Regions from separate parts of the Acidaminobacter sp. QWL-03 genome, predicted to be linked through region 2. Evidence: riboswitches for the same ligand, from Rfam matches in the RefSeq annotation. Region 2 holds a riboswitch; the other holds the start of a gene.
The links. Region 2 has a riboswitch for glycine ahead of AC4PHM_RS00725 (GrdX family protein). Riboswitches for the same ligand answer to the same signal wherever they lie in the genome.
Positions count from the first base shown of each region.

Region 1 (3,415 bases), 290 kb from region 2:
GGAAGCAAACAAGCTGATCAATGGATTTGTTCAGGCAGGATAACTGCTGAAGCTGATCCATCATTTCAATTTCTGAATACCCTGGTTCGAGGTTCAGTTCACCAGTGAAGCGCAGGTTTTCCGGGATATCAGAAAACAGCGATTCAATGGACGGTGCACCGATCACCTTGAGCATGTCCTGGCGATCCTGCTCCGTGTTGGCAATGAATTTATGCATGTCCAACCTCCTATAATCAAAGTTAAAGTACGCTTTTTGCGCACTAGACAAGCGGACACGAATTCCGAAGAATTCGTGTCGCTTTTAATTCGCACAATTAACGCAGCTTAAGACGTTATCAGCGATTATTCAGCGATAAACGCTTCGTAAGCCTCAGCAGTCATCAAGCCTTCGAGCTCAGACGCGTCGCTGAGTTCAAGTTCAAAAATCCAGCTCTCATATGGATCAGAGTTGATTGCTTCCGGTCCGTCAGCAAGCTCTTCGTTGACAGCCGTAACTACGCCGGAAACAGGGGAATAAGAATCAGAAGCCGCTTTAACGGATTCGATGACGCCGAAAACATCACCTGCGCTGAGTTCTGCACCTACTTCTGGGAGTTCGAGGTAAACAATGTCGCCCAATTGGTGTGCCGCATGATCAGAAACGCCAACTTTCGCCTTGCCGCCTTCAACTTTTACCCACTCGTGATCTTCAGAATAGTACAGTCCTTTTACAACATTCATCAAAAATCCCTCCGTCTAATTATGTTTTTTTATTTTTTATATTGTTTAGTATAGAAACGCTTGCTTACAACTTTTGCTTTGGCAGCTTTGCCGCGGATGATAACATCCACTTCCGTGCCCATCTCTGAGTACTTAGCGTCGACTAAAGCATTTGCTATGGTTCTTCCAAGTGTTGGGGAAGTATAACCTGTTGCGATATGTCCAATGACTTCGCCGTTGACAGCGACTTCATAGCCGTGGCGCGGAACGCCTCTGTCAACCATTTCAAGACCTACAGTTTTGCGAGCCAATCCTTCAGCCTTTTGCTTGACGAGAACATCACTGCCAATAAAAGGTGAATCCAGCTTGACAAAGAATCCTAAGCCTGCCTCAAGCGGGCTGATGTTGTCGTCGAATTCATTGCCATAGAGCGGAAGTCCAGCTTCAAAGCGGAGTGTGTCGCGGCAGCCGAGACCAGCTGGCTTAACGCCTAGATCCTGACCTTCTTTGAGAAGCGCTTCCCAGACAACCGGAGCAGCATCATGGCTCAGATAGACTTCGAAACCATCTTCGCCTGTGTAACCGGTACGAGATACGATTGTGTCAAAGCCACAGACTTTGACGCCATCTTTAAAGTAGAAAAATCCAATTTCATCGAGATTTGTGTCTGTCAAACGCTGAAGAAGCGCTTGCGCTTTTGGACCTTGAACAGCAATTTCACTCATACCATCTGACAAGTTCACAAGCTCTACGTCAAAACCAGCTGCCTGCTTCTGCATCCAGGCAAAGTCTTTGTCGACGTTGGAAGCGTTGATGACGAGGAAATAATGGTCTTCTGAATATTTGTAGTTCAGAAGATCATCCACAACACCGCCATTTTCGTTGCACATCATGGCATAAGCGATCTGATTAGGGTTGAGCTGCGAGACATCATTGGTGACCAGGTTGTTGACGAACTTCTCAGCGTCCTTCCCTTTGACGGAAACTTCGCCCATGTGAGATACATCAAAAATACCGACATTGTTTCTGACCGCTTCGTGCTCCACTACGAGGCCTTCATACTGTATTGGCATCTCCCAGCCGGCAAATTCGACGATCTTTCCGCCCGCTTTAAGATGTGATTCATACAGCGAGGTTCTCTTGAGCTCTGACATTGTTACATCCCTCCCATTAATCGTGGACTGACTAATTTGTACCCAATTTAAGTAAGACTAACACAATAACCTGTCGCATTTTTTGTGAAGAAAATGACAATAAAAAAGAACGCAACGACAGGGTTTGCCCGTGTTGCGTTCTCTGTTGATTTGCCTGAGAGCTTTACTCCTTCGGCGCCGCTTCTTGCGGCTTTTCAGAGACCTATCCTGAAGCCTTCCTTTTGCCTGAGAGTTTTTGACATCATCTGGCGGACGATCCCATTTCTCCTTCGGCTACCCCGCCAGCAAAATGCTGCGGAATGATCTCAGACTTCAATCATCTAGAAAATATTTAACTAATACTGAATTCATAATCTATAAAGACTATACATCATCCTCTGACTTTGGACAACTGTTATTTTACTTCTCATTCAATTCTGTCAATTTTCTACAAATCAACGAGCTATTTTCAAGTTATCAGGTCTATAGATTCACACCACCTCAGATTCAAAATCGTCATACTTTGCCAAATTGCCTCACCTTGACGACTCGTCAAATAACAGCTATGATGATTTCATTCACGAAAGCAGAAAGGAGACTCAAAGTATGCTAATCTTTATCAATCCCTTCACTGATCCGCATTTTAATCTTGCCGCAGAAGAATACATCATGCATGGATTCCGCGAAGATTGCTTCATGTTATGGCGCAACAGGCCTTCCATCATAGTTGGCAAGAATCAGAATACCATTGCAGAAATAAATGTGGATTATGTACAGGCAAACCAGATTCCTGTCGTGCGACGACTTTCGGGCGGCGGCGCAGTCTTCCATGACTTTGGCAATCTAAATTTTACTTTTATTAAAACTGATTCAGGCAAGAGTTTCAGTGACTTCAGAGGCTTTACCGAGCCTATTCTCGAAGTCCTACAATCCCTGGGCGTCAATGCCGAGTTCTCAGGACGAAATGATCTGACCATTGAAGGCAAGAAATTCTCAGGCAACGCCCAATACAAATACCATGACAGAACTCTCCACCATGGTACGCTGCTGTTCACCTCCGAAATAGCTGACCTCTCGAAAGCGTTGAAGCCTCGAGCCAGCAAGTTTGAAGGCAAGAGCATCCAGTCCGTTGTCAGCCGCGTCACCAATATCCAGGAACATCTCAAACATCTGGATCCGCCTATGGATCTTGACAAGTTTCAAGATCTGATTCAGTCTCATGTCATGCAGCGCTTTGGCGCGGAGGCTATTCACCCTTGGAGCGCTGAGGATATTGCCGCCATTCAGAAATTAGTGGAAGAAAAGTATGGCACATGGGCATGGAATTTTGGAAAATCACCAAATTACAGCTTTCAAAAAGAGAAAAAGTTTGCCGGCGGCTTGGTGGAACTCCACCTGGATGTCCAGCACGGCATCATTCGCAGCGCTCGAATTTTCGGAGATTTTTTCAGTCGACTTGATATCATGGATATAGAAAATGCCCTAATCGGTCAGCCTCATGATTTAACCGCCCTCAGAAAGATCTATGAGCAGTTCGCTATAGGAGACGATTATTTCACCAACATCACGGTGGAGGATCTGCT
Region 1 covers NZ_CM178752.1:3,492,237-3,495,651, reverse strand. The annotation lists gene gcvPA (aminomethyl-transferring glycine dehydrogenase subunit GcvPA) at 1-217, opposite strand, end outside; gene gcvH (glycine cleavage system protein GcvH) at 343-720, opposite strand; gene gcvT (glycine cleavage system aminomethyltransferase GcvT) at 750-1,853, opposite strand; glycine riboswitch at 2,057-2,173, opposite strand; gene lplA (lipoate--protein ligase) at 2,439-3,415, shown strand, end outside.
Region 1: it holds a riboswitch for glycine, as region 2 does, so the genes downstream of both, gcvT (glycine cleavage system aminomethyltransferase GcvT) here and AC4PHM_RS00725 (GrdX family protein) in region 2, are expected to answer to the same signal.

Region 2 (3,415 bases):
GCCCGGGCCGGACATATCAATAATGCCCTCCTGGAAGCCTACGATTTTACCACAAGTGACAACTGCAGCGCCCTTAAGTACATGGGTTCTGCCGGAACCAACTGTAGCAACCTTATTAATGACACCTGGGAAGATGCCGCCAGGACCCTCGACCTTAACTCGAGGCTCAATAACATCCTTTACAGGTGTTATGCGGGTTTCTTCACCCGGCTTAGCAAGATCGACCTTACAGCTTTTGATATATTCATTTTCCATGACAAGAGAAACGATCTCATCACGATTAATGAACAGTGTACCGTTTTCGACCTTACTGACGTCGCCAAACTGAACGTCTTTGATTAGAATTTCACCAAGTTCTAAACGCAAAAGGTTCACCTCCTTGTATATTTGAACCGGACCCTCCGGTTACAGACAATGCTCTTCTTTAGAGATTAGCGTCCAGCATTTCTTTGATGCCGGCTTTTGAAGCTTTTTCCTTAGTGACTTCGCCAACTTTTTGACCGCCCTTGTAAAGGGTGATTGTTGGAAGGCCAAGTACTTTTTGAGAGATCGCCAGTCTTCTGGCATTCGTTGTGTTGAGTTTGCAGAATTTGACTTTGCCTTCATATTCCGCCGCGAGTTCTTCCACGTCAGGCATGAGGGCCTTGCATGGCTCACAGCCGTCGCTCCAGTAGTCGACGAGTACAAAACCATCGGCACCAAGCACTTCCTGTTCAAAATTATCTTTGTCCAGTATAAACATGTTTTTCCTCCCTAACCTCTATATAAATACCCACTATGCGTGGAATTTATCCTCTATATATTTCTCTGCCATAACTGCTGCAATCGCGCCGTCTGCAGTTGCGGTCACCACCTGGCGAAGCACCTTCTGGCGAACGTCGCCTGCGGCAAAGACGCCCGGGATATTGGTGTTCATATTCTCATCTGTGATCAGGTAGCCTGTCTGATCCATGTCGAGAACGCCTTTGAAGAGAGCGGTAAGCGGATCGTAGCCTATGAAGACGAAGACGCCCATAGTGCCGTCATCTTCTGATGCAGGAATGTCCACCACTTCGCCGGTCTTGACGTTTTTAACCTTGATGCCTTCGAGAATGCCATCACCGTAAATCTCTTCGACGACAGAATCCATGAGGTACTCGACTTTTTCATTCTTCTTGACTTTTTCGATGATGGACTTCGCCGCTCTGAACTCGTCGCGTCTGTGGACCAGCGTGACCTTTCGCGCGAACTTGGTCAAGTACATGGCTTCCTCGACCGCAGTGTCACCACCGCCGACGCAGAAAACTTCAAGGTCAGTGAAAAAGTCAGCGTCGCAGGTTGCGCAGTAAGAGACGCCTTTACCCGTGAGCTCCGCTTCACCTGGGCATCCGATCTTTTTAGGGGATGCGCCGGTGGCAACGATGACTGCTTTGGCTTTATAAACATCGCCGCTCTCAGTCTCAATTACTTTAAGATCACCGGTAAAATCAATGGACTTAACGCCATCTTTCACACGCTCCGCGCCAAACTCGTCACATTGAGCAACCATGCGCTCTACCAGACTTGGGCCGGTAGCGTGCTCCACTGAACCCGGGTAGTTGGCGACTTCGTCCGTAGTAGCGATTTGGCCGCCTGGCTTTTCCTTTTCCAAAATCACGGTTTTCATCTTTGCGCGAGCAGCGTAAAGACCCGCTGACAGACCCGCAGGTCCTGCGCCGATAATCACGACATCATAGTGCTTTTCCATGCCTGTGCCTCCCATGTTCTAATTTCCTGGTTGTATGGGTTACAAAGCTCACTGTCAAGACTCACACACCGCTTTTGCGATGCTTCCATGGCCAGTTCGCTCTAACCAAACTGATTTATGCTTTCAATGCCGCTTAATATGAGGTTGAGGTCAATCAATCTGAAATCATCGTAAACCTTATCCGAGTAGCGAATGATCTTGGCATCCGCAAGAAACTTTTTTGCTGTGGCAAGGCTTTCTTCAATAATTTGAAGTGACTGAAAATCAAGAACCTCGATCTCAGAAGTCACCGCCACGGACTTGAAGGGTGTCTCATAGGGCTTCACGCTGCCCGACAGCGGATGCGTCAGCAGCCTGTGGCCTTTGTGAATCAAGTTCCTGGCTTCTTCCAGAACGCCGATCAAATCGAAATTTTCCTGATATACGACCTGGGTGAGATTCTTAGTATCACCTGGCTTAAAGCGCTCCTGAACCATTCGGTTGTTGGTGACCAGCATGAATTTCATTTCAGAATCCCTCACTTCCTGTCGTTTTTCCATCCATTTCCATTTATTGAAACAAAAAAGGGAGGAATGCAACAATAACGATGCCATTCCTCCCTCTGTTTAAACCTGAGAGTTTCTTACCTGCGATCTTGATCAGATCACAAAATAATTGCCCCTACGGTGCCTGTTCGGCTTTTCAGAGATCTGTCGAAGCCCGGTCCTTTTGCCTGAAAATTTCACGGTCACTTGGCAGTGACAGCTTGTCCCTTCGGCGATCAATTTAATGATTCTCTCCCTGACTTTTCATCCAGTATATTCAGTTTTAACGCAAGGCACTGCGTCAATGACTTATAGAATTTTCTGATAAAAGATTCGTATTTATTTAACAATCTTTATGTTACATCGTCATTATAGTGCATTCATAAATAAATTGCAACCCCTAAAAAATTTTATGTCATAAAATTAACAACATGTTGAAAGCCTTTATTTTCAACGTGTTGGCGGATTACGAAACAGGTGAATGAATTATTCTTACAGTCGACCTGAAAAATCAGGAAAATTATTTTCTAAAATAGGCAAATGCAACACAACCCGGGCCAGAATGCGTCCCGACCACGGCGCCGACCGTAGAACGATGAATTCCGGAAGGACGAATGACACTCGACGCCACATCGATCATTTCCTCCATGAAGACAGGATCTGCGGCATGGAAGAAGCCTACGTTCTCCTCTGACATCTCCGCCGCGTGTTCCTGGAGGTATTGTTCAAACCATTTCAGTGTCTTATTGCGTCCCCGTACCTTGTCAAGGGGCGCCAAAGCCCCATCCTTGACACAAAGTATAGGCTTGACACTCAGGAGACCGCCAATCACAGCCTGTCCGGCGCTCAGCCGTCCGCCTTTGTGCAGGTAGGTCAGCGTATCGACAAAAATAAGCATCTCGAGCCGCCCCATGAGGTTCTCGCAAGCCTTCACAATGTCTTCCCTGCTCATGCCTTCTCTCGCCATTTCAGCGGCTTTCAGCACAAGGAGGCCCTGTCCGAAGCTGACGAACTTGGAGTCAAGAACCGTAACGCGTCCAGCGCCCGCTTCCTCTGCTGCAGTCACCGCGGCGGAGTAGGTCCCGCTCAGTTTTGAGGACAGCGTAATCACGACGGCTTCATCCCCAGCTTCAGCAACGCGCTCAAAGCACTCTACAAACTGGCC
Region 2 covers NZ_CM178752.1:171,253-174,667, reverse strand. The annotation lists gene AC4PHM_RS00740 (glycine/sarcosine/betaine reductase component B subunit) at 1-366, opposite strand, end outside; gene trxA (thioredoxin TrxA) at 425-742, opposite strand; gene trxB (thioredoxin-disulfide reductase) at 776-1,726, opposite strand; gene AC4PHM_RS00725 (GrdX family protein) at 1,828-2,232, opposite strand; glycine riboswitch at 2,417-2,518, opposite strand; gene AC4PHM_RS00720 (DegV family protein) at 2,771-3,415, opposite strand, start outside.